DNA from 2 places in the Bacillus sp. BSL6 genome. Region 2 is predicted to be linked to the other one. Evidence: riboswitches for the same ligand, from Rfam matches in the RefSeq annotation. Region 2 holds a riboswitch; the other holds the start of a gene.

Region 1 (12,576 bases), on a different contig from region 2:
AAAAGAAAACGGAAATCTTTCTTCATATGATTTGCAAAATGCGAAAAAGATTTGGGAAGAAGCGAAAAAAGAGCTTGGAGTAGACCAAGTAAACTTCGAGTTTTTAACATTTGAACAAGATAATGCAAAACGTATGGCAGAATATATAAAAGGTGATTTAGAAAAGAATTTACATGGATTAACGATACAAATTAAACAACAGCCATTTAAGCAAAAATTACAGTTAGAACAAACAGGTGATTACGATATAACTATGGCAAATTGGGGACCTGACTATAAAGACCCAATTAGTTATTTAGAGCTATTTACGATGGGTAATCAGAATAATAAAATGAATTACTCTAATTCTCGTTTCGATGAATTAATAAAGAAAGCGAAAACTGATTTTGTACTAGAACCAGAGAAGCGATGGGGAGCATTGCTAGAAGCTGAGCAGGTATTATTAGAAGATGCAGCTGTAGCACCGCTGTATCATATTGGTTCAGCATATGTACAAAAGGATTACGTAAAGGGAATTGAAAAGCATCAATTTGGTGGTGTTTATACTTATAAGAATGCTTATATCGCTAATGAATAAATACAAAAAACCTTACTTTTTAGAAGTAAGGTTTTTTACACATGAATTCTATTAAACCGATTTTAATAAAGCGTAAAAATTCGTATCATATGGGATATCATCTTGATACATATAATTTTTTAGAACGCCTTCTTTTTTAAAGCCTAATTTTAATAGTACTTTATTGGAAGCTTCATTTTCAAGAAATACAATTGCCCCGATCCGTTTTAAATGAATCGTATGGAAACCGTATGATATAACCTCAGAAACAGCTTCAGTCGCATATCCTTTTCCCCAGTGTTCAGGCAAAAAGGCATAACTTATATTGGCTCGTTTATGCTCAGAAGACCAATCGTGAAAACCAATGGTACCGATGAGTTCTTTCTTGTCTTTTAATTCGATTCCCCATTTTATACCGCTTCTTGCATTGTAACTCAACTTAAAGTTATGAATGATTTGTTTCACTTGATCAATATCTTGTAACGGTTTTTGGCCATAATAGCGCAGTACGTCAGTATTAGAGAAGCATTGTAGTATACCCGGTGCATCTTCTTCAGTAAGTTCTCGTAAAATGAGTCGATCAGTTTTCAAAATAGGAAACATGCTTTCACTCCATTTCTTTTGAAACTAGAATGTGTTGTTATTATATAATCTAGTCTGAAAATAAAGATTATTCAAGGGGGAGTATGGTTTTAATTTATGATAAAATGGATTGTGGAATATATTTCAAAAAGAGGTTTGTATATGGAGAAAAATTCAATTTTAATTGTAGATGACGATCAAGATATTATTCGATTTATGAACGTGAATTTAATGCAAGAAGGTTTTAAAGTTTTTAGTGCTCATAACGGAGAAGAGGCTTTAGAAATTATAAATAATAATAGCATTCAACTTGCTATTTTGGATATTATGATGCCACAAATGGATGGGATAGAATTGTGTAGACGGATTAGAGAGAAACATAGTTTACCAATTATATTTTTAAGCGCCAAATCATCGGATGTAGATAAAGTTATTGGATTTAGTACGGGAGCAGATGATTATATTGTGAAGCCGTTCAGTACAATTGAATTTATCGCAAGAGTGAAAGCCCAATTAAGAAGGTATACATATTTCAATCAAAATGCTGTCCAAGTAATAGAAAAGAAAATAAACATTAGAGGTTTAGAAATAGATGAAGTGTCGAGAACAGTAATGTTATATGGAGAAACAATCAATCTTACAAAAACGGAATATGAAATTTTGTTCTTAATGGCAGCTGCAAAGAATCGTGTATTTACAATTGAAGAAATATATGAGAGCGTTTGGAAAGAAAGGGCCTATGAAAGCAATAATACAGTCATGGTTCATATCGCAAGATTAAGAAATAAAATTGAAGAGAATCCAAAAGAACCGAAGTTTATTCAAAATGTTTGGGGAGTCGGATATAAAATTGAAGATTAAATCATTACAAGGCATTAGAGCTAAGTTTTTTATCGCATTCATATGTAGCATCTTGTTAGCGACTGTAAGTATAATAGTGTTTCAAATTTTGGTTGGAAATATATATAGTCAGGTTAATGTTTTAGAGGAAAAATATTCATTTTTATATTTTATAGTTTTTTTGATTTTTACTACAACATACTTTGCATTCATGACAAAAACGCTGATGAAAAGGTTGTCTCAAATTAACAAGAACGTGAAAGAAATAAGTGAAGGCAATTTTGAAATACATATACCTATTTCGAAAAGCGATGAGATTGGTGAACTAGCGGCAAATGTTAATAGAATGGCGAAAAGCTTAAAAGAGTCTATCGAGAATGAAAAAAAATCACAGGAAATGAAAAATGAAATGATTAGTAATATTTCTCATGATTTACGAACGCCAGTAACATCTTTAATCGGTTATGCAGATCTGTTAGGAAATAAACTTCATTCGAATGGAGAAGAATGTGAACAGTATGTAAGTATATTAAAGCGAAAAAGTTATGAATTAAAAAATCAAGTAGATGATTTATTAGAATACTGTCAAATAAATTATAGAGAGATTGAATTACATAAAGATGAAGTAGATATGAAAGCATTAATTGAACAAATCATGATTGACTTTGTACCACAATTAGATGATGCTAATATGAGCTTTTATATTAAAAGTGATGAAGTGCTGCATGTAGAAGTTGATGTAGCACTTATAGTGAGACTATTTGAAAATGTAATAGGTAATAGTATTATGTATGGAAAAGATGGAAAGGAAATTGCAATTGAAATTTCCAATAAAACAATGAATGTTGAAGTAGAAATTAAAAATTTTGGACAATGTATTCCGGAAGAGGACCTTCCTTACGTTTTTGAGAAATTTTATCGTAGTGAAAAATCACGTAGTTCTTATACTGGTGGGAAAGGAATGGGGCTTGCAATTTCAAAAAGTATAGCCGAGCTCCATCAAGGGGATCTAACTGTACGTAGTAACGATAAAGAAACAGTTTTCACTGTGAAATTACCGCAGTATAAAAAAGTAAGAAAGTCGTAAGTATTTCTTTTATATGTCGTAATTTTTACTTTGTATCATTGAGAAAAAGGATATGAGAGTAGGGATGCGACATGTGGAAGAAATTTTTATTAGTGATTATAGTTTCTTTTTTAATTATAAGTTGGATCTTAGTTTATGTAGCTAATGGTGTTACATCAGTTTTTGTTTGGTGGAGTATTCAGGCTTTTAGTTTTATTTCAGTTTTCCTCTTGGTAGGATCAGTAATAATATTTTTTTGGAAAGGCATTTTTAGAAAGCGGATAGATAGAACGCTATTTTTAATCATTCTGTTTTCTATCATTGGAGCTTGGCCTGTCGGTTGGTTTGCTAATATAGGTAGAATTGCTTACCCAGCAGATATACAATCTATGAGTCCTAAAGCAGTAGTTCGTTTTCCTTTGAATGAACGAGCATTAATAGGCTGGGGTGGTGATTGGTTAGAAATGAACTATCACGTTATAAAACCGAATGAACGATGGGCATATGATATTCTCATTCCACCTGCTGAAGTGAAAAGTAGTAAGTTAGAGGATTACGGTATATATGGAGCGAAAGTAAGGGCACCAGCTTCTGGGACGGTTGTATCAATCAATAATGATGAAAAAGATTTAATTCCCGGATTGGATGATTTTCAGTCAATGGCAGGGAATTACATATATTTACGGATAGATGAAACAGAGACATTTTTGATTCTTGCCCACTTAAAGAAAGGGTCCATTAAAGTTAGAGAAGGACAACGTGTAAATGAAGGAGAATTTCTTGCTCAAGTCGGTAACTCAGGAAGTTCAAGTGAGCCGCATTTACATATTCATCATCAAAGGCAAGATCCGTCCAAGGTAAGTATGTTTTTTGCGGAAGGATTGCCACTTTACTTTCGAACTGAAAATGGTGTCATGATGCCAGAAAGAGGGACATACATAAGTGGTAACTAGAAGAAAATCATTTCATTCAAAAAAGGTATTCCAAATTAAAATTGGAATACCCTTTTTTCATTACCCTACAAATGTTTGATACAGTAAGAAAATATTTAAAATGATAACAAGTATAGCAATGATCCAAGCGATAAAGGTGGTTATGCGGTGATTAACGAGTGCACCCATAATTTTTTTACTACTTGTAAACATAATAAGTGGTACTAATGCAAAGGCAATACCGAATGATAAGACGACTTGACTCATGACTAGAGCGTAAGTTGGATTTACACCTAAAGCGATAATAACTAATGGTGGAATCATTGTAATAAATCGGCGTAAGTATAACGGAATATGCATTCGAATGAAACCTTGCATAATAATATCACCTGACATTGTACCGACAGAAGAGCTAGATAGTCCTGCTGATAAGAGACCAATTCCAAATAAAGCAGCTGATACAGGACCGACTAAGTTGCTAAACTGGTTAAAAGCGACATCAAGATCTTCGACATGCAAGCCGTTTTTAAAGAATAGTGCAGCAGCAACAATTAACATACTTGCATTAATTGCTCCAGCGATAATCATTGCGATAATGATATCAATAAACTCGAAGCGGAAAATCTTTTTCTTTTGTTCATCATTTGTTCCGACTACGCGGCGTTGTGTTAAGGCGGAATGTAAATAGATTGCGTGCGGCATAACTGTCGCACCTAAAATTCCAGCTGCAAGTAATATACTGTCTACACCTTGGAATTGCGGGATGAAAAGTCCTGAAAGTAGAGGACTTAATTCCGGTTTTGCATAAAAGACTTGTACACCAAAAGCGATAACAACAATAAAAATCATTCCTGTTATAATCGCTTCTAATGGACGGAAGCCTCTACGTTGAAATTCAAGAATAATAAATGATCCAGCAGCTGTAATTAAAGCAGCTGGTAACATTGGAATTCCAAATAATAAATACAATCCGAGTGCTGCCCCGATAAATTCAGCTAAATCAGTCGCCATAATAACGAGTTCACCTTGTATCCATAAGCCGATGGAAACAGGTTTTGGGAAGTTTTCTCGAGCAATTTCAGGAAGGTTTCTACCTGTAGCGATTCCTAATTTAGCTGATAAAGTTTGGATTAATACAGCCATTAAATTAGAAGCGAGAATTACCCAGAGTAATAAATATCCATATTGTGATCCAGCGGCAATATTTGTCGCGAAATTGCCAGGATCAATATAAGCGACTGAAGCGATGAAAGCAGGACCTAAGAATGGTAATAGCCTTTTTAAGCCTTTCGTTTGTCCGCTTAATGCTAAATGCGCTGATTGAACAGTTGTACTTTGAGAAGGGACATGTTCATCTTTTGATATATCTTTATTCATAGTCGTTTTCCCCTTTGAAATGTTAACTTGATGAAATTATTGTAAGTATTCTTATTCTTTATTTCAATACATTTAAATGTACTAGGTTATATTTTTTATTTGAACACAAATGTTTCCTTAGTGCAAATTATATGCCTTTATACAATGAATGGTGTGGTGTTATTAAAAATTGGGAGTTTATGGTGTGATGAGGCGGGGAAACATAATGAATTAAAGGGCTGTTTTTGAAATTTATGTGAACATAAAGCCGATAATACAGCATATTAATTGATGGAATTGCATTTGTATGATATATAATATATTGGGATTACAACATAACCACAGTGTTTTGGTGTGTAATCTTGTTTTTTATTTTTGTTAACTGATAGAAAATAGTATAAAGAGAAGGAAATGGGATTCATTTTCTTATTATATATGTTTTGATATGAACGTTAACTTATACATGATTTTAAAAATTAGATAGGTGGTAGAAATACATTGGCAACTACAAAACCATACAGAGTATTACTATATTACATGTACACAACAATTGAAAACCCAGAAGAATTCGCGGCAGAGCATTTAGAATTTTGTAATTCACTTGAGTTAAAAGGAAGAATCCTTGTAGCTAAAGAAGGTATTAACGGAACTTGTTCTGGTACTGTAGAGCAAACAGAGAAATACATGGAAGCAATGAACAACGATCCACGTTTTGACGGTATCGTATTTAAAATAGATGAAGCTGATGGTCATGCATTCAAGAAAATGCACGTGCGTCCTCGTCCAGAGTTAGTTACACTTCGTCTAGAAGATGACATTAACCCACACGAAATAACTGGGAAGTATTTAGAGCCAAAAGATTTTTATGAAGCAATGAAACAAGAAGATACAGTTATCATTGATGCACGAAATGATTATGAGTTTGATTTAGGTCACTTTAAAGGTGCGATTAAACCTGATATCGAATCATTCCGTGAATTACCAGATTGGATTCGAGAAAATAAAGAAGTACTTGAAGGTAAAAAGATTTTAACTTATTGTACAGGTGGAATTCGTTGCGAGAAGTTTTCTGGTTGGTTAGTTCGTGAAGGCTATGAAGATGTAAGTCAGCTTCACGGCGGTATTGTAACGTACGGAAAAGACCCAGAAGTACAAGGTGAGCTTTGGGATGGACAATGTTACGTGTTCGATGAGCGTATCGCTGTACCAGTAAATCAAAAAGAACATGTTATCGTTGGTAAAGACCACTTTACAGGTGAACCTTGTGAGCGCTATGTAAACTGTGCAAATCCAGAATGTAACAAGAAAATTTTATGTTCTGAAGAAAACGAAGCGAAATATTTACGTGCATGTTCTCATGAATGCCGTGTAAGCCCACGTAACCGCTATGTAATACAACATGAATTAACAGAAGAACAAGTAGCTGCTGCATTAGAGCAAATCGAAGCAGGGAAGTAAGCTAGAATAATGTAAAAAAGTACTTCAAACTAAAATTTGGAGTACTTTTTTACGTGTGTTTTTTGTCGGTTTTTGTCGGTAAGTCGATATATCTTAAAAATCTCTGATATATTTCGAGTTGCGCTGATATAATCGGAAAATCGTCGATAAAAATTTAATTTACTGAAACGTGTACTACGTATTTGTAATGTGAAAATAACCTACTTCTCATCATCTTTCTCTCTCACAGCAGAAAGTACAGTTTGTTTTACCCATGCTTTTCTTCGTTTATGTTGTAGACTCCATTGGTATAAACTTTGCGCACCTAAAATAAGTGAAATGACTATGCCGCTAATTGCTATTAACAGCGCGAAAAATTCAAGTGGCGACGAAATTTTGTTTGAATCGGTGTTTCTTAACAGATCAATCATAGTAAACCCTAACATTTGGCCTACTACAGAGTAGAGCGTTAAAATTAATAGTAAAAGGCTATCTTTTTTTGAAGCAACATTTTCTTGATATTTAAACAAACTATCAAGATTTTGTTTTGCATTCGAGTATAGTATCTCAATGTTAAAAAGCTTTCTTAAGCGGAAGAAAATATCTTCACTCTGTGATTGGGATACTAGCTCTAAAGAAAAGTAATTCGCCGTAAACGAATTGATTGAATAAATTAATTTTTCTATTTCATTTGTATCTTGTTCAATGTTTAATTCAGCATAAGCGTTTGCCATTTTCAATAAAACAATTTTATGAAATAGATTTAATAATAAAGCGTAATAAAACTCCCCATACATTTGACTCGCAAGTTTAGTAAATTCGCGTTCTCCTTCATTTGTTACACATGTGAATATATGTTCTTCCATTATGAAATAGCGATTCGGAGCCCATCTTTGGTAAGCGTGTTGTTTTAAATAATCATGAATATAAGGCAGATTATTTGCACTCACATATGCCTTGCCATCACTTGTTAACCCGGAAAGACTAGAAGTACGATAAACATCCACTTCATTCAGTTCCATATCTTCTTTTATAGATAATAAAGTTTGTACGTACATTCGCTGATCTTCAAAGAAAGGAAAGGTTTGAAAGTAAGAACTTCTTAATCTCTTCTTCTCAAAGAAATCTGTTATGCCATGAAATAAATAACCAAAAATGAATCTTTCCACTTGGGAATACTTTTTTCCATTACATTCAATACAAATAGTCTCGTTTGTATCATTTTTAGTTTCAAGTACACGGAAACGGGCCGCAAATTCAATTGCTTCTGATAATGTCATGTTTGGAGCGGTTTCTACTTCTGTCCGAATTGTTAAGAAGCCAAGCTCATAAGGACAAAGTGTTACGTCAATAGAATGAATGTTGAATGGAACGGAAATAAGATTTGTTGTTAAATGTCCAGTTAAGTTAAGATCTTTAGAATAGCGCTGCAATCCTTTTTGATGCTCTGAGTGAGGAAAGAGTATTTTATTTGTAAATGAAAGATAATATGCTTCCATATTTTGATGTGAAACTTGAAACTTTCCGTAGTATGTATTTTCATTTTCAAGATGATCGAGTCGAAAAGGGTGAAAATCATTTTTCTGTAAGAAAGGGAACATATTTTGTTCATATCCAGTTTTAAAAGAAAACGGGAATATAAATTGAAATATAGCTGTTGTTACATCTTTTTCCTCGATTGTATGTATTGCCTCCATTTACATTGTTTCCTTTCCAAATATGCTATAAAAACAACATGCCCAAATTCATTTGAAAATAACCCCTGTTTTATACTTGATTAAGAATGAAAATTCAGCTTATTTAGTAGGGGACATGTATAATGTTATGTATACTGAATGTTATAAAATTGTATTTTGAAAAGGGGGATGTTGTATGCGTATTTTAGTATTAGGAGCGGGAGGCGTTGGAGGATTTTTTGGGGGACGCTTAGTAGAAAAAGGAGAAGATGTTACTTTTCTTGTTCGTAGTAAACGGAAAAAACAATTGGAGGAAAGAGGGCTTGTAATCCGAAGTGTTAACGGAGATTTTTCCTTTCAACCGAAATTAATAACGAAAGAAGATCGAACTGCTCCATTTGATGTTATTTTATTTTCAACAAAAGCGTATCACTTAAACGAGGCAATTCAAGATTTGAAGCCGTTCGTAGGTGAAAGTACTGTAATCATTCCGTTGCTAAATGGTATTGCTCATGTATCGCTATTACAAAAGGAATTCGGTGAGGAAAAAGTAATTGGCGGTTTATGCTTTATCGAGACGACGTTAAACGATGAAGGAGAAATTGTACAAACTAGCGCTGCAAATAGACTTGTGTTTGGAGAAATGAAGTCTCAACATGCAGAGAAAATAAAGCATATTTCTAAAGCATTTGCAGGTACAAAATCTAGTTTTGTTTTAAGTGAAAATATTACGCAAGATATGTGGCATAAATATTTATTTATTACTGTAATGTCAGGTGTGACAACATTAATGCGTGCACCAATAGGACCAATCCGTGAAAGCGAAGGTGGACACGATTTTATCCAAAACTTATTTGAAGAATGTATGCAAATTATGAGATGTATAGGAGCTCCAATTCAAGATAATATTGTCCAAGAACATATGAAAACAATTGATAAAATTTCGTATAATATGAAGTCATCGATGCAGCGTGATATGGAAAAAGATTCGTCTATTGAAGGCGAGCACTTGCAAGGATACTTACTAGATGTAGCAAAACAATTTTCTATAGAAGCACCATTATTAGGAGCAGTATATCAAAATTTGAAAGTGTATGAAAAAATGATCTTGAATAGATCTGCAATAGAATTGGATGTATGAAAAAATAAAAAAGAAAGCAATATATAAGTGTATTGCTTTCTTTTTTACGACAAATTATTTGTTTCTTTTTGTTCTATCTGTCAAATTTATTTCCTGTTCACGTTTACCGTATAATTGATTAATTTCATTTGCTAATGCATCTAAATAGGAATCGGAAAAAATAGGTTTCTTTTCTTTAGACATATGGGTCTCCTTTATCGATTTTTTAGTATTCATTATGTATATTTACCAGCGGATTATGCGCAATCATTTTAATTTTTTCTTTTTCAAAATTTTTGTTTACATTTTGAAAATAAAGGAGTATTATAATCCACAGTTTCAATTTTCTAAATCGCTGAAACCGCATGGTGCGGGGGACCCGTTCTTATGGATTAGTTCTTAATCCAATGGGGTGAATCCTTGAAAAAGGTAGGGCTACTCATAGGCCCGAATCCGACAGCTAACCTCGTAAGCGTTATATTGAGAAGGAAGGTGGAGCTTGTGCGACAAAAAAAATAATGTCTACAAGTCTATTTCGTTATGGCTTGTAGACATTTTTTGTTTTCTGAAGAAATCGTTTATCCGCTGTAACTAGCAGAAAAGTTCGTACAAAATTATTGGAGAGTGGACAGCATTGGTTTCATCTATTAAAAGATTTTTAATTGGAAGACCGTTAAAATCAACTGAGTTAGGAGAACAAAAGCTTAATAAAACGAAGGCACTAGCAATTTTATCTTCTGACGCTTTATCATCGGTTGCTTACGGTCCAGAGCAAATTTTAATTGCATTAGCAGGCGTTGGAGCGATCGCTTATTGGTATTCCATTCCGATAGCTATTGGGGTATTAGTATTATTGACAGCCCTTATTTTATCTTATCGACAAATTATTTTTGCTTATCCGCATGGCGGGGGCGCATATGTTGTATCAAAAGAAAATTTAGGGATGAATCCAGGGTTAATAGCTGGGGGATCTTTATTAGTTGACTATATTTTAACTGTTGCAGTAAGTGTGTCTGCAGGTACAGACGCACTCACATCAGCTTTTCCTAGTTTACATGCACATAATGTAATCATTGCGATTATATTTGTTATATTTATTACCATCTTAAATTTAAGAGGCGTAACAGAATCAGCTTCTGTTTTAGCATATCCTGTTTATTTATTCGTTTTAGCACTATTTATATTAATTGGTGTAGGGATATATAATATTTTAACGGGTCACGTTTCGCAGGCTCTACACACGCCGATTGGAACACCGGTTGCGGGAATTAGTTTGTTTTTACTGCTAAGAGCATTTGCTTCAGGAAGCTCTGCTTTAACAGGTGTTGAGGCGATATCTAATGCAATTCCAAATTTTAAAGATCCTGCACCTAACAATGCAGCGAAAACATTGCTTGCAATGGGTGCATTACTTGCAGTTTTATTTTCAGGAATTGTGTTCTTAGCTTATTATTACGGAATTTCTCCAAGTAAAGAAGTAACAGTTGTTTCACAAATTGCTGAACAAACATTTGGACGTAATTTCATGTACTATTTCATACAAGGTACAACGGCTTTAATATTAATTCTTGCTGCTAACACAGGATATTCTGCGTTTCCGTTATTAGCAGTAAACCTTGCAAAAGATAAGTTTATACCGAGAATGTTTATGATTAGAGGAGATCGCCTAGGTTACTCAAACGGAATTATTATACTTGGAATCGCATCGATTATTTTAATTGTAGCTTTCCAAGGGCAAACAGAGCATTTAATTCCGTTATATGCAGTAGGTGTATTTATTCCATTTACACTTTCTCAAACGGGTATGGTATTAAAATGGCTTCGTGAAAAACCTGAAGGATGGGCTTTGAGATTAACGGTCAATTTAATTGGTGCAGTCATTAGTTTTATCGTAATGAGTATGTTCTTTTTAACTAAGTTCGCACAAGTTTGGTCAATCCTTATTTTCTTACCTGTTATTATCTTCTTGTTCCACAGAATTAAGAAGCATTATGATGCAGTAGGTGACCAACTAAGTTTAAAAACTTGTGAACGGATTGTACCGATTGAAGGAAATGTAATTGTCGTTCCAGTAGCTGGTATGACGCATGTAGTAGAAAATTCATTAAACTATGCGAAGTCTCTTTCGGCAGATCAAGTTATTGCTGTATATGTCGCTTTTGACAGAGAAGAGGAAAAGAAATTTGAAGAAAAATGGAAGAAGTGGCAACCTGAAGTAAGGCTTGTTACATTACATTCTTATTATAGAAGTATTATTCAACCGCTAACAAAGTTTATTGATACAGTACAATATAAAGCGAGTGAATCAAATTACCGAGTTACTGTCGTTATACCACAGTTCATTCCGAAAAAAGGTTGGCATAACATTCTTCATAATCAATCTAGTTTACTTATTCGTGCGTATTTACTTTATAAAAGAAATGTTGTTATTACGACAGTTCCATATCATTTGAAAAAGTAAGAAGGTTTTTTAAGGATAGCTTTACGTAAGTAAAGCTATCCTTTTTGTGTATATTCTATGCATAATTGCATATCGGTTATAAAAGTATATTGATATAATTTTTTCGCCTCGGAAAAAGTAGAGGTTTTCGTTGTGATATATGGATATTTCAATTGAAAAAGTGAAGCGGATTATATTTTGAAATAAGGACATAAAAGCTTGAAAATAAAGGGAATGAAAATACTTCTTTACGATAGATAAATAGCTGTGTTTAAATGACCTTACAGTACAAAACTTATATGAAAAGAAAACGTAATTTCATATTTACATACGTTATTTAGTTTAAAATGAATAATATTTTTGTGTAATATATTCACTGTATCAATGTGGAAAATAAGATGGAATAGAAAAATTATGCAATGTTATTCATACTAAGTATATATGAAAAGTTTTATAACAATAAGTAAGTACTGTAGCAATAAAATTTTGGAGAGGTGGTTCGTACATGGATCGCGATGAGAACGTTCTCTATTTTAACCATCTCAAATTATGTGTAAGAAAATAGAATAAT
Region 2 (12,576 bases):
CAAACAGAAGTGTTTGATATTCGTATTGAAAATAAGAAAGTGACTGGAATTGTGACAAGCGAAGGTATGATCACTTGCGAGAAAGTTGTTATTGCAGGTGGCTCATGGAGCACGAAGTTACTAGGTTATTTTCACCGCGAATGGGGTACATATCCAGTTAAAGGAGAAGTAGTAGCGGTAAGAAGTAGAAAACCACTTTTAAAGGCACCTATTTTCCAAGAAAGATTTTACATTGCACCAAAGCGCGGCGGACGTTACGTAATTGGAGCAACGATGAAGCCTCGTACGTTCAATAAAACTGTGCAACCAGAAAGTATTACTTCTATATTAGAGCGCGCGTATACAATATTGCCTGCTTTAAAAGAAGCTGAATGGGAAAGTGCATGGGCAGGATTAAGACCACAATCGAATCATGAAGCTCCTTATATGGGAGAGCATGAAGAAATAAAAGGTTTATATGCTTGCACAGGCCATTATCGAAACGGCATTTTATTAAGTCCTGTTTCTGGTCAATATATGGCTGATTTAATAGAAGGAAAGCAGGAGAATCACTTGCTAGATTTATTGCTTTCTAAAACAGTTTAGAAAGGGGATGGAAGTTTGAATTTAAAAATTAATGGTAATCAAATTGAAGTGCCAGAGAGTGTGAAAACAGTAGCTGAGCTACTTACACATTTAGAGTTAGATAACAGAATTGTTGTAGTAGAGCGTAATAAAGATATTTTACAAAAAGATGATCATACAGATACATCTGTTTTTGATGGAGACCAAATTGAGATTGTAACTTTCGTAGGAGGCGGTTGATTATGTTAAACATTGGACCATTTTCATTTCATTCTAGACTTTTATTAGGAACAGGCAAATTCCCTGATTTTGATGTGCAGCAAAAGGCAATTGATGTATCTGAGGCAGAAATTTTAACGTTCGCAGTACGTCGTATGGATATATTTGATGCAAAGCAGCCTAATTTATTAGAGAAACTTGATGTAAAAAAATATACGTTATTACCGAATACAGCCGGAGCAAAAAATGCTGAAGAAGCTGTTCGTATTGCAAAATTAGCAAAAGCTTCAGGGCTTTGCGACATGATAAAGGTAGAAGTTATTGGTGATGATAGAACGTTATTACCTGATCCGGTAGAGACGTTAAAGGCATCTGAAATGTTACTAGAAGAAGGATTTATCGTACTTCCGTACACATCTGATGATGTTGTATTAGCACGTAAATTACAAGAACTTGGCGTGCATGCGATTATGCCAGGAGCATCTCCAATTGGATCAGGACTTGGTATTGTAAATCCATTGAATTTGAGCTTCATTATTGAACAAGCGACAGTACCAGTTATCGTTGATGCTGGTATCGGTAGCCCGGCTGATGCGGCATTTGCGATGGAATTAGGAGCAGATGGCGTGTTATTAAATACAGCTGTTTCAGGGGCAAAAGATCCTATTAAAATGGCACAAGCAATGAAATTAAGTATTGAGGCAGGTCGTTTAGGATTTGAAGCAGGTCGTATTGCACGCAAACGTTGTGCAACGGCAAGTAGTCCTTTAGAAGGAATGAGCGTAGTTGAATAATCGATATTCTCGCCAAGAATTATTCTCTCCGATTGGGGAAGAAGGCCAGCAAAAAATAAGAGAAAAGCATGTACTCATTATCGGCGCAGGTGCATTAGGTAGTGCAAATGCAGAAATGTTTGTAAGAGCAGGTGTTGGCACAGTAACGATTGTTGACCGGGATTATGTCGATTGGAGTAATTTACAAAGGCAGCAATTGTATGCAGAGAGTGATGTGGAAAATAATCTTCCGAAGGCTGTAGCAGCGAAGAAGCGTCTAGAAGAGATTAATAGTGAAGTAAGAGTAGAAGCGCTCGTTCAAGATGTAACAGCTGAGGAGTTAGAAGAACTCGTTACAAACGTTGATGTAATGATTGATGCAACTGATAATTTCGAAACGCGTTTCATTGTGAATGATATAGCACAAAAATATTCTATTCCATGGATTTACGGAGCATGTGTAGGGAGTTACGGCCTTTCTTACACAATCCTTCCTAGTAAAACGCCATGTTTATCTTGTTTATTACAATCGATTCCGCTTGGCGGAGCGACATGTGATACAGCGGGGATTATATCACCTGCTGTATCTCTCGTCGTTTCTCATCAAGTAACGGAAGCTCTTAAACTGTTAGTGGAAGATTACGAATCACTTCGAGATGGACTTGTATCGTTTGATGTATGGAAGAATGAATATTCATGTATGAATGTGCAAAAGCTTCGTAAACATAATTGCCCTTCGTGCGGAGAGAATGCATTATATCCTTATTTAAACAAAGAAAATACATCGAAAACAGCAGTTTTATGCGGGAGAAATACAGTTCAAATTAGACCACCCCATAAAGAGGAAATAGATTTTGAACGATACAAAGAGCTGCTGAATGATCGTGTAAATGATTTAAATGTAAATCCATATTTATTATCATTTTCTGTGGAAGAAAAGAGATTAGTTGCTTTTAAAGATGGTCGTGTACTTGTACATGGAACGAAAGATATAAGTGAAGCAAAAACAGTTTATCATCGTTATTTTGGATAGAAAAGGATGAGTGGGATGAAAGTAAATAAAGCTTTAACAATTGCAGGATCTGATAGCGGTGGCGGTGCCGGCATTCAAGCAGATTTAAAAACATTCCAAGAGCTTGGTGTGTACGGAATGACGGCGATTACGGCGATTACTGCTCAAAACACGCTTGGCGTTCAAGGGGTATATCCAGTTTCGTTAGAAGGTATTACGGAACAGTTGAATTCAATTGGTACGGATTTAACACCAGATGCTGTAAAAATAGGTATGTTATTTAGCAGCGAAATTATTCAAATTGTAGCAGAATATATTAATAAATTTGGCTGGAATAATATTGTACTAGACCCTGTTATGATTGCTAAGGGCGGTGCATCATTATTACAACAAGAAGCAGTACAAGCGTTAAAAGAATATTTATTGCCAGTAGCAACAGTTGTAACGCCGAACGTTCCTGAGGCAGAAGTGTTAACGGGGCTGGAAATTCATAACATTGAAGATAGTAAAGAAGCTGCAAAAGTACTGCATGAATTAGGTGCGAAATATGTACTTATGAAGGGCGGACATGCAGAATATCAAGGTAATGAAGTAATTGATTTACTCTTTGATGGAGAAGAGTTTATTGAATTTAGAAGTGAACGAATTCCTTCAAAGCAAACACACGGAAGCGGCTGTACATTTGCTTCAGCGGTTACAGCAGGGCTTGCGAAAGGCTACTCGATGGAAGAGGCAGTTCAAGAGGCAAAACGATTTATTAGTATAGCAATTGAAGAGCCGTTGCATATTGGAAGTGGTCATGGACCGACGAATCATTTTGCATACAAAATGAATAAAGAACAAGTGTAAAGAAAAAAAAGTCAGTTTTATAACTGGCTTTTTTTCTGTTTACTTTTTCAAAATACAGGAGTAATATATCAGCCAGAATATATTTTTTGTAATACGCTGAGTCCAATGATATGGAGCGGAGGAACCAATTTGTGCAGTGTCACTCGGGGTGAATCTTTCAAATTTGAAAGTAGGGCTACTCTCAAAGCCCGAATCCGACAGCTAACTTCGTAAGCGTCTTGAGAGAGGACGGTGCCACGATGGATACATCACTTCATCGGTCCGATTAGTATAAGGGAATATTAATCTACGTTTGAGTTCTTTTATGCTAAGGAGGATGAGGTACATGGAACTAACACTTATTTGTGTTGGGGAGGAAAGCAAGGTAAATAGTTTAATAGATTTAGTAGCATATCAACATGAGTTAATTATTTTCACAGCAAATGAAGAGATAGCGGCCGAAGTGAGGAATTGTGGATTTGATTGGACGTATAGTTGTAGTAAGGAGCAAGATTTTACTAGTATTTGTGAGTGTATTAAGAAGGTAATTTTACTAGGGGATGAGCTCCCAATCGTTAGCTTCTTCACAGAACACATTCGCTTTTCTTTTCAAGCACCTATTACTGTTGTTACAAGGAATAAACGATATCCAGCGAGGCTCTATGAAACAATTGGAGCTGCATTTGTCGTGTTTACGAATTGTGATAATATATCTTTTTTATTTTTTGAATAGGGTGGGTGAAAAGAAGATGAAGGTGTTGTTACTAGGAGATATAGCGAATCGTTGGGCGGTATCGATAGAGCGAGTTCAAGAATTGGTGATGCTCGACCCCATTTTTCCAAAGCCCTATATCATACTGCCATCAAAAGACGCTTTATATTTAAAAACAGATGTTATCGAATATGAGCAACTACATGCAGAATTGTCACAAGTTTATATTCGCGGGAGAAATTTACGTACTTTTTTACGAGGAGAATAAATAGTGAAAAAAAGAGCGAATGTTAAGTGCAACAAGCGATGCACTTCATGTCATTCGCTCTTTTTATTTCGTATTTAAAAGATCATTTCTATGAAAAAGCAAGAAAAGACGAGAAAATAGATGGGATAATATTAATAATACTTAATGTAAGCGTTTAAATAGATGGATATTTTCTTATTTTCAGTAATTTAGCTCTTTACAAGTGAAATATAGAGGAGTATATTTACTCTCATAAATCATTCATAAAATTTCCAAAAAAACCTAAAATCGCTGAGTTCCAGAAATGGAGCGGGGGAACCAATTTTGTGCATCGTCACTTGGGGTGAATCTTTCAGTTTTGAAAGTAGGGCTACTCTTTAGGCCCGAATCCGACAGCTAACCTCGTAAGCGTTTAGAGAGGAGGTTTACTTTTTGTTGTTCATTTTTTGAACACTGAGTAGAGCTCAGTGTTCTTTTTTAATATTTTAATGGTAAATTTTAACAATTAGAAATGAGGAATAGCCATGTTAGATGTTGTAATGATCGGGATTTTTGTTGTGTTAGTTGCATCGATGATAAGTCTTGCAAGTTGGTCAGATAAAGTTGTGAAAGAAGGGAAGCAATCATGATGATTGTTTTATCAGTTATTGTTGCAGCAATTACGGTGTACTTAGTGTATGCATTATTAAATCCGGAAAAGTTTTAATTAGGGGGAGTCATTCATTATGATCTGGGTTGCAGTCGTTATTACAATGCTATTGTTTATTCTTGTGGCAAAGCCAACGGGAATTTATTTAGAGAAAGCCTTTCAAGGTAGTAAAAAGCTAGATAAAGTATTCGGGCCTTTTGAAAAACTTATTTTTAAAATTACAGGTGTAAAAGAATACAATCAAACGTGGAAACAGTACGCATTATCATTAGTTTTATTAAACGGATTTATGATTGTTGTCGTATATTTCATTTTCAGACTACAAGGAGTATTGCCATTAAATCCAGCACACATTGAAGGAATGGAGCCTACGCTCGCTTTTAATACAGCAATTAGTTTTATGGCTGATACAAACTTACAGCATTATAGCGGTGAAAATGGTTTATCTTATTTATCACAATTAATCGGAATTACATTCTTAATGTTTGCAGCACCGGCAACGACGTTAGCGCTCGTTATGGCATTTATAAGAGCGCTTGCTGGAAAAGAACTCGGTAACTTTTTCGTTGATTTTACGAGAGCATTAACGAGAGTGTTTCTTCCTATCGCATTTATGGCGGCACTAGTCTTTGTCGCATTTGGTGTACCACAAACGCTAGACGGGGCAGTTACGGCGCAAACGATTGATGGCGCGAAGCAAAGTATTTTACGCGGTCCAGTTGCATCATTCGTTTCCATTAAGGAACTTGGAAATAACGGCGGTGGATTTTTCGGAGCTAATTCTACACATCCTTTTGAAAATCCAGGGCAAATGAGTAATATTTTGCAAATGATGCTTATGATGTTATTGCCAACAGCACTTCCATTTACGTACGGAAGAATGGTAGGAAATAAAAAACAAGGTCGCATCCTTTTTGTATCACTATTCATGGTGTTTTTACTAGGATTTATAACAATTACGACATCTGAACTAAATGGGAATCCGGCATTAAATGCAATGGGTATTGAACATGTACAAGGAAGTACAGAAGGAAAAGAAGTAAGGTTCGGAACAGTATTTTCTTCACTATACGCAACAGTAACGACAGCTGCTGAAACCGGAGCCGTGAATACGATGCATGATACGTTAACACCAATTGGCGGGTTAGTACCGCTCGTAAATATGATGTTAAATACAGTATACGGCGGCGTTGGAGCAGGCTTTGTGAACATTATTATGTATGCGATTATCGCAGTCTTTATATCTGGATTGATGGTCGGACGGACACCAGAGTTTTTAGGTAAGAAAATTGAAGGTAAGGAAATGAAATTAATTGCGGTAACGATATTATTTCATCCATTGCTCATTTTAGGATTTTCGGCATTAGCTCTTTCAACAAGTTTAGGGACGGATGCTATTTCTCATTCCGGTTTCCACGGTTTAACGCAAGTGGTATACGAATACACCTCGTCAGCTGCGAATAATGGGTCTGGATTTGAAGGATTAGCGGATAATACACCGTTTTGGAATATTACAACTGGTTTAGTTATGTTTTTAGGGCGCTATTTCAGTTTAATTACGATGCTAGCTGTTGCAGCTTCTTTGAAAGAAAAGACGGTTGTGCCAGCAACAGTCGGAACGTTCCGTACAGATAATAGTTTATTTGGCGGCATTTTCATCGGAACAATTGTAATTGTTGGTGCATTAACATTCTTCCCGATGTTAGTACTCGGACCAATTGCAGAATTTCTTACATTGAAGTAATGGAGGGTAAATGATGAGACCGGTAGTAGTAAAAGAAAAAAGAGTAAATGAGTCACAAATACATGTTGTAGAAGATGAAGTTAGACAAGCGAAAACGATGGATCGTGATATCGTAACACATGCGATGAAACAATCCTTTGCGAAATTGAATCCAAAAGTCATGATAAAGAATCCGATTATGTTCGTTGTAGAAATTGGATTTATCATTACGTTCATTTTATCGTTTCTTCCAAGTCATTCTAGTAGTGTACCAGGATGGTTTAATATAACAGTTTCTTTCATTCTCTTATTTACAGTTTTATTTGCTAATTTTGCAGAAGCATTAGCGGAGGGACGGGGGAAAGCGCAAGCTGATTCTTTAAAGCAGTCGAAGAAAGATGTGTTTGCAAATGTTGTAAAAGAAAATGGAGACATCGTTCAAGTTTCAGCAACTGATCTTAGAAAAGGTGACGTTGTTATTGTAAAGCAAGGTGAGATGATTCCAAGTGATGGTGAAGTCATTAAAGGATTAGCGTCTGTTGATGAATCTGCAATTACAGGGGAATCAGCAGCTGTAATAAAAGAAGCGGGCGGTGATTTTTGTTCCGTAACAGGCGGTACGATGGTTGTAAGTGATGAGATTACGATTGTCATTACGAGTAATCCTGGTGAATCCTTTATTGATAAAATGATCTCTTTAGTAGAAGGAGCTGCTCGTCAAAAAACACCGAATGAAATTGCTTTAAATACAGTATTAACGAGCTTAACGCTTATTTTCTTAATCGTTGTTGTGACGTTACCGATTTTTACAAATTATTTAGGATTTCAAATTGATACAGCTGTACTTGTCGCGTTGTTAGTTTGTTTAATTCCAACGACAATTGGTGGATTATTATCAGCAATTGGTATTGCCGGGATGGACCGGGTGACAAAGTTTAATGTGTTAGCGATGTCGGGCAAAGCAGTAGAAGCTGCGGGTGATATTAATACAATTATTTTAGATAAAACGGGTACGATTACTTTCGGGAACCGAATGGCTCATACATTATTACCTGTAGGAAATGAAACGATTGAGCAAGTTGGAAAGTGGGCTGCTATTAGCTCAGTCTTAGATGAAACACCAGAAGGTCGATCTGTTATCGAGTATGTGCAAGCGAAATCTATATCATATAATAGAGAACTTGCAGAACAAGGTGAGTTTGTTCCATTTAAAGCAGAAACGAGAATGAGTGGTGTTGATTTACAGGACGGAACGAAAGTGAGAAAAGGTGCTGTCGGTAGCGTGATTGAATGGGTTCAGTCACAAGGTGGAACAATTCCGAAAGATGTAAATCAAAAAGCAGATTTCATTTCAAAAGAGGGCGGAACACCACTTGTAGTTGCAGTGAATAATCTTATTTACGGTTTAATCTATTTAAAAGATACAGTAAAACCTGGTATGCGTGAACGTTTTGAACAGTTACGTCAAATGGGGATTAAAACGGTTATGTGTACAGGGGATAACCCATTAACAGCAGCAACCATTGCAAAAGAAGCAGGAGTAGATGAGTTTGTTGCTGAGTGCAAACCAGAAGATAAAATTGCAGTTATTAAAGCAGAGCAAGATAAAGGGAAACTTGTAGCGATGACAGGTGATGGTACAAATGATGCGCCGGCATTAGCGCAGGCTGACGTTGGATTAGCCATGAATAGTGGTACAACAGCTGCGAAAGAAGCAGCCAATATGATTGATTTAGATTCGAACCCGACAAAAATTATTGAGGTTGTAGGAATCGGTAAGCAATTGTTAATGACACGTGGTGCGTTAACGACGTTTAGTATTGCAAATGATATAGCGAAATATTTTGCAATCATTCCAGCAATGTTTACACTTGCGATTCCGCAAATGGAAGCATTGAACATTATGAAACTAACATCACCACTGTCAGCGATTTTATCAGCATTACTATTTAATGCAGTTATTATTCCATTACTCATTCCATTGGCGATGAAAGGTATCGCATATAAACCGATGAGTTCGAATGCACTACTTGGCCGAAACCTACTTATTTATGGGCTTGGCGGAGTGATTGTACCGTTCATTGGAATTAAAGTAATTGATATGATTGTCGGCTTGTTCATATAAGGAAGAGGGGAAAGAGATGGCGAAGAAACAAAATATACTGTCACCGATTATCCGCATTACTTTTACATTTTTAGTGTTGTGCGGACTTGTATACCCGCTTATTGTTACTGGTATTGCACAAGCGGTAATGAAGGATAATGCGGATGGAAGTCTAATATATAATGATAAAAATGAAGTGATTGGTTCTACATTAATCGGTCAAAATTTCACAAATCCACGTTATTTTCATGGGCGTGTTTCTAGTATTGAATATAAAGCAGAGGCATCTGGTTCAAATAACTATGCATCGTCTAATCCAGATTTAGAGAAACGAGTAGAGAAAAGTATTGAAGAGTGGAAGAAACAAAATCCCACCGTACCAGTTACAGAAGTGCCAATTGATTTAGTGACAAATTCAGGTTCAGGGCTTGATCCTGACATTAGTCCGAAGGCAGCTTCCGTACAGGTAGAGCGTATCTCAAAAATAACGAAAATTCCGAAAGAAACACTAGAGCAATTGATTAAAGATCAAACAGAAGGTGCGGCACTTGGTTTATTTGGAGAGACCCGCGTAAACGTCTTAAAGTTAAATTTAGAATTACAGAAACTACTGAAATAGTAACAGTGCTACCTCAATCTAACGGATTGAGGTAGTGTTGTTTCGAAAGAAAGGTTGTGTGTGTTTTGTATGCGGATGACTATAAACCGACGTTTCAAAGGCGAACGCCAGAGGAATATTTAGAATATATTCGTCAGCAAAATCGTGGGAAGTTAAAGCTATATGTAGGGGCTGCTCCAGGAGTAGGGAAAAGTTATAAAATGCTCTATGATGCTAGAGAGATGAAAAAGGACGGTATGGATATTGTAATTGGTTTAATTGAAACGCACGGGAGAAAAGAGACGGAAGAAGCAATTGCTGATTTAGAAAAAGTTCCTTTGAAAGAAATACAGTATAAAGGAAAAGTATTTTATGAGCTTGATGTGGAAGGCATTATAAAACGTGCACCGCAAGTTGTTGTGGTGGATGAACTTGCGCATAGTAATGTTCCTGGATCTAAAAATAAGAAACGCTATATGGATGTACAGGAATTGATAGATGCCGGTATATCCGTATTATCAGCGTTTAACATCCAACATTTAGAAAGCGTTCATGACATTGTAGCTCAAATTACAAATGTGAAAGTAAGAGAACGTATTCCAGATTTTATTTTGCAAAAGGCGAATGAAATTCAGCTCGTTGATGCAACGCCGGAAGTACTTCGGAAGAGGTTAATAGACGGAAAGATATATAAAGAAGAAAAAATTCAGCAAAGCTTACAAAATTTCTTTACGCTTAATAATTTAGGAGCACTAAGAGAATTATCACTTCGTGAAGTCGCTGACGATATGGACGAAAAGATTAGTCAAACAGTGATAGAACCGATTGGAGTGAAAGAAAAAATTCTCGTTTGCGTACAGTACAGTTCAACGGCAGAGAAATTAATAAGACGGGGATGGCGCATGGCTGATCGGTTATACGCTGAATTGTATGTATTAAATGTTGAAAGAGAAAATATAGATTCTCTTTCAGCTAGTAAAAAGCAAACGATTGAAGAGTGGAAGGCGCTCACGAATCAATTTGATGCAAGGTTTGTGTTAGAAGAGTCGAAAGGGAGAAAGCCAGCAGACGTTATTATTGAAGTCGCGAAAAGATTACAAGTAACGCAAATTTTACTTGGGCAATCAGCGAGAACGCGGTGGGAAGAAATTCGAAAAGGTTCGATTGTGAATGAAATTATGAGACAGACGAAGCATATTGATATTCATATTGTTGCGGATCAACGAGTTTAAAATAGAGCCGACCTTTCGGGGGCTCTATTTTGCTTTTAGTAAAGCATGAAAATGTATCATTTTCATTGCATATAAAATGATAAGTAGAAATGTAATTGCACCTATGAAGAAAATCCAAAAGTAATTTTGATTAAATAAAAGAAATCCACCTATAAGTGGCCCTGTGCCCATACCAAGATAGCGGATGAAGTTGTACATACCGATAGCAGTTGCGCGTTCTTGTACGAATTCTTCCGTTAACAAAGTAGTGTGAGTTGGCATAGAAAGTCCCATACTAAAACCGTACAAAGATGTAACGATAATGATGAATGAGATATTAATGCTATATGTGAAAGAGAATAAAACGACACATATAATATTGAAGAAACTCGTAATAAATAAAGTTTGCTTTGTTGTGAGGCGTTTTTGCAAAAACTTGTAGCAAAAACTTCCCAGCATGATAGAAAGAGACATTGGTACAAACATAAGACCAATTTCCTTTACAGTTAAATGAAATGAATTTGTTAAAATACTCGGTAAAAAAACGAGAAAGCAAAAGTAAATACAAAATTGAATGAAGCCAATAAGAGTAATAGAAAATCCAGTTTTATTTTTTAAGATAAACCAGTAATTCTTTTTTGCTTGCGGTTGCTTAATTACAGTAGGTTTTGTTTCTGGAAGTAGTGAAATGTTTATCATTAATAAGAGAATGCCAAGTATAGATAAAAATAGAAATACGGATAAGTGGCCATTTATACTGCCGAGATAACCACCAATGAGAGGACCAATCGCAGGTGCGAGGGCAAGTAACATTTGGTATAGGCTCATCGCTTCTCCGCGTTCTTTTCCTTCAAATAAATCGCCGATAATCGTTGCTGAAACTACAGGTATAGCCGCTATTCCTATAGCTTGAACAGCTCTAAAAAAGAGAAATAAATAAATGTTTGCCGAAAAAGCACATCCGATTGAACCAATTGTACTAATGACTAAACTAGGGATAAGGACAGATTTTCTCCCTTTTGTATCAATGAAAGGTCCATATACGAGCTGCATAATCGCAAGAATGAACGTGAAAAGTGAAACTGTTACATTTACAAGATAAAGAGAAGTATGAAAAGAACCTTGAATCATGGGCAAGATAGGTGTGTAAATATTTTGAGCGAAGGAACCAAGTAAGGCATTCATACAGACAACATATAAAATGAAAGTTAGTTTAGATTTTTTCATCTTGTTAACCTCCTTGTGTTTTTTGTTTCCTTAGAAACTAAATTTATTTTAACATGATTTTCTCACTTGTAAAGATGAAAAAATGGTTTTAAAATGGTATATAGTTAAATTGTTTCTTTGGAAACTTAGGAGGCGAACGGATTGAAGCGTGCAACGAAACAAATGGAAATACTTTCGGACATTCGTACACTTTTGCATAAAAGAGAAGAACATTTGAAAGGACAAAATGAGAAGTTTCTTCGTGAGACAGGTGTAAGTAGTATGTCTTTATCTGAGTTACATGTAATCGAGTGTATCGGGAAAAATGGTCTGATGAATGTAACGGCAATTACGATAGAAATGGGAATGACGAAGGGTGCAATCTCTAAAGTTTGTACAAAGTTGTTCCAAAAGAAATTCGTTGAGAAGATGCAAATGTTAGACAATCAAAAAGAAATTTTCTTTCGCTTAACGGAAAGCGGAAATGAAATATATAAAGCTCATGATAAATTGCATAAACAAGCTGAAGAAAAGTGGCTGTTACTCTTAGATAGATATACGAAAGAAGAACAAGATTTTATTCAGAGGTTTATAAAGGATGTCTCTGATCATTTGGAAATATAATTGGAAGAAAAAATTCCGTTTTCTCAAGTCTTTTAAATATAATTTCTGAAAGAACTCATATATAATAGAAACAGATACTTAACATGGTGAATAATTAAAGAGTCAA

What was found. Region 2 has a riboswitch for cyclic di-AMP ahead of RCJ96_RS10940 (hypothetical protein). Riboswitches for the same ligand answer to the same signal wherever they lie in the genome.
Region 1: it holds a riboswitch for cyclic di-AMP, as region 2 does, so the genes downstream of both, RCJ96_RS11440 (APC family permease) here and RCJ96_RS10940 (hypothetical protein) in region 2, are expected to answer to the same signal.

Annotation. Positions count from the first base shown of each region.
Region 1 covers NZ_JAVGCW010000003.1:68,410-80,985, forward strand. Annotated here, with positions in the region: gene RCJ96_RS11390 (peptide ABC transporter substrate-binding protein) at 1-577, shown strand, start outside; gene RCJ96_RS11395 (GNAT family N-acetyltransferase) at 629-1,159, opposite strand; gene RCJ96_RS11400 (response regulator transcription factor) at 1,301-1,999, shown strand; gene RCJ96_RS11405 (sensor histidine kinase) at 1,965-3,065, shown strand; gene RCJ96_RS11410 (M23 family metallopeptidase) at 3,137-3,997, shown strand; gene RCJ96_RS11415 (Nramp family divalent metal transporter) at 4,058-5,353, opposite strand; gene trhO (oxygen-dependent tRNA uridine(34) hydroxylase TrhO) at 5,831-6,790, shown strand; gene RCJ96_RS11425 (hypothetical protein) at 6,991-8,466, opposite strand; gene panE (2-dehydropantoate 2-reductase) at 8,642-9,586, shown strand; gene RCJ96_RS11435 (hypothetical protein) at 9,641-9,769, opposite strand; cyclic di-AMP (ydaO/yuaA leader) riboswitch at 9,909-10,055, shown strand; gene RCJ96_RS11440 (APC family permease) at 10,200-12,026, shown strand.
Region 2 covers NZ_JAVGCW010000002.1:905,546-918,121, reverse strand. Annotated here, with positions in the region: gene thiO (glycine oxidase ThiO) at 1-585, shown strand, start outside; gene thiS (sulfur carrier protein ThiS) at 601-804, shown strand; gene thiG (thiazole synthase) at 807-1,577, shown strand; gene thiF (thiazole biosynthesis adenylyltransferase ThiF) at 1,570-2,589, shown strand; gene thiD (bifunctional hydroxymethylpyrimidine kinase/phosphomethylpyrimidine kinase) at 2,596-3,417, shown strand; cyclic di-AMP (ydaO/yuaA leader) riboswitch at 3,502-3,649, shown strand; gene RCJ96_RS10940 (hypothetical protein) at 3,743-4,129, shown strand; gene RCJ96_RS10935 (hypothetical protein) at 4,146-4,376, shown strand; cyclic di-AMP (ydaO/yuaA leader) riboswitch at 4,635-4,780, shown strand; gene RCJ96_RS10930 (hypothetical protein) at 4,880-4,984, shown strand; gene kdpF (K(+)-transporting ATPase subunit F) at 4,981-5,061, shown strand; gene kdpA (potassium-transporting ATPase subunit KdpA) at 5,081-6,748, shown strand; gene kdpB (potassium-transporting ATPase subunit KdpB) at 6,762-8,852, shown strand; gene kdpC (K(+)-transporting ATPase subunit C) at 8,869-9,450, shown strand; gene kdpDN (KdpD-like non-kinase potassium sensor) at 9,507-10,661, shown strand; gene RCJ96_RS10900 (MFS transporter) at 10,686-11,867, opposite strand; gene RCJ96_RS10895 (MarR family transcriptional regulator) at 12,009-12,470, shown strand.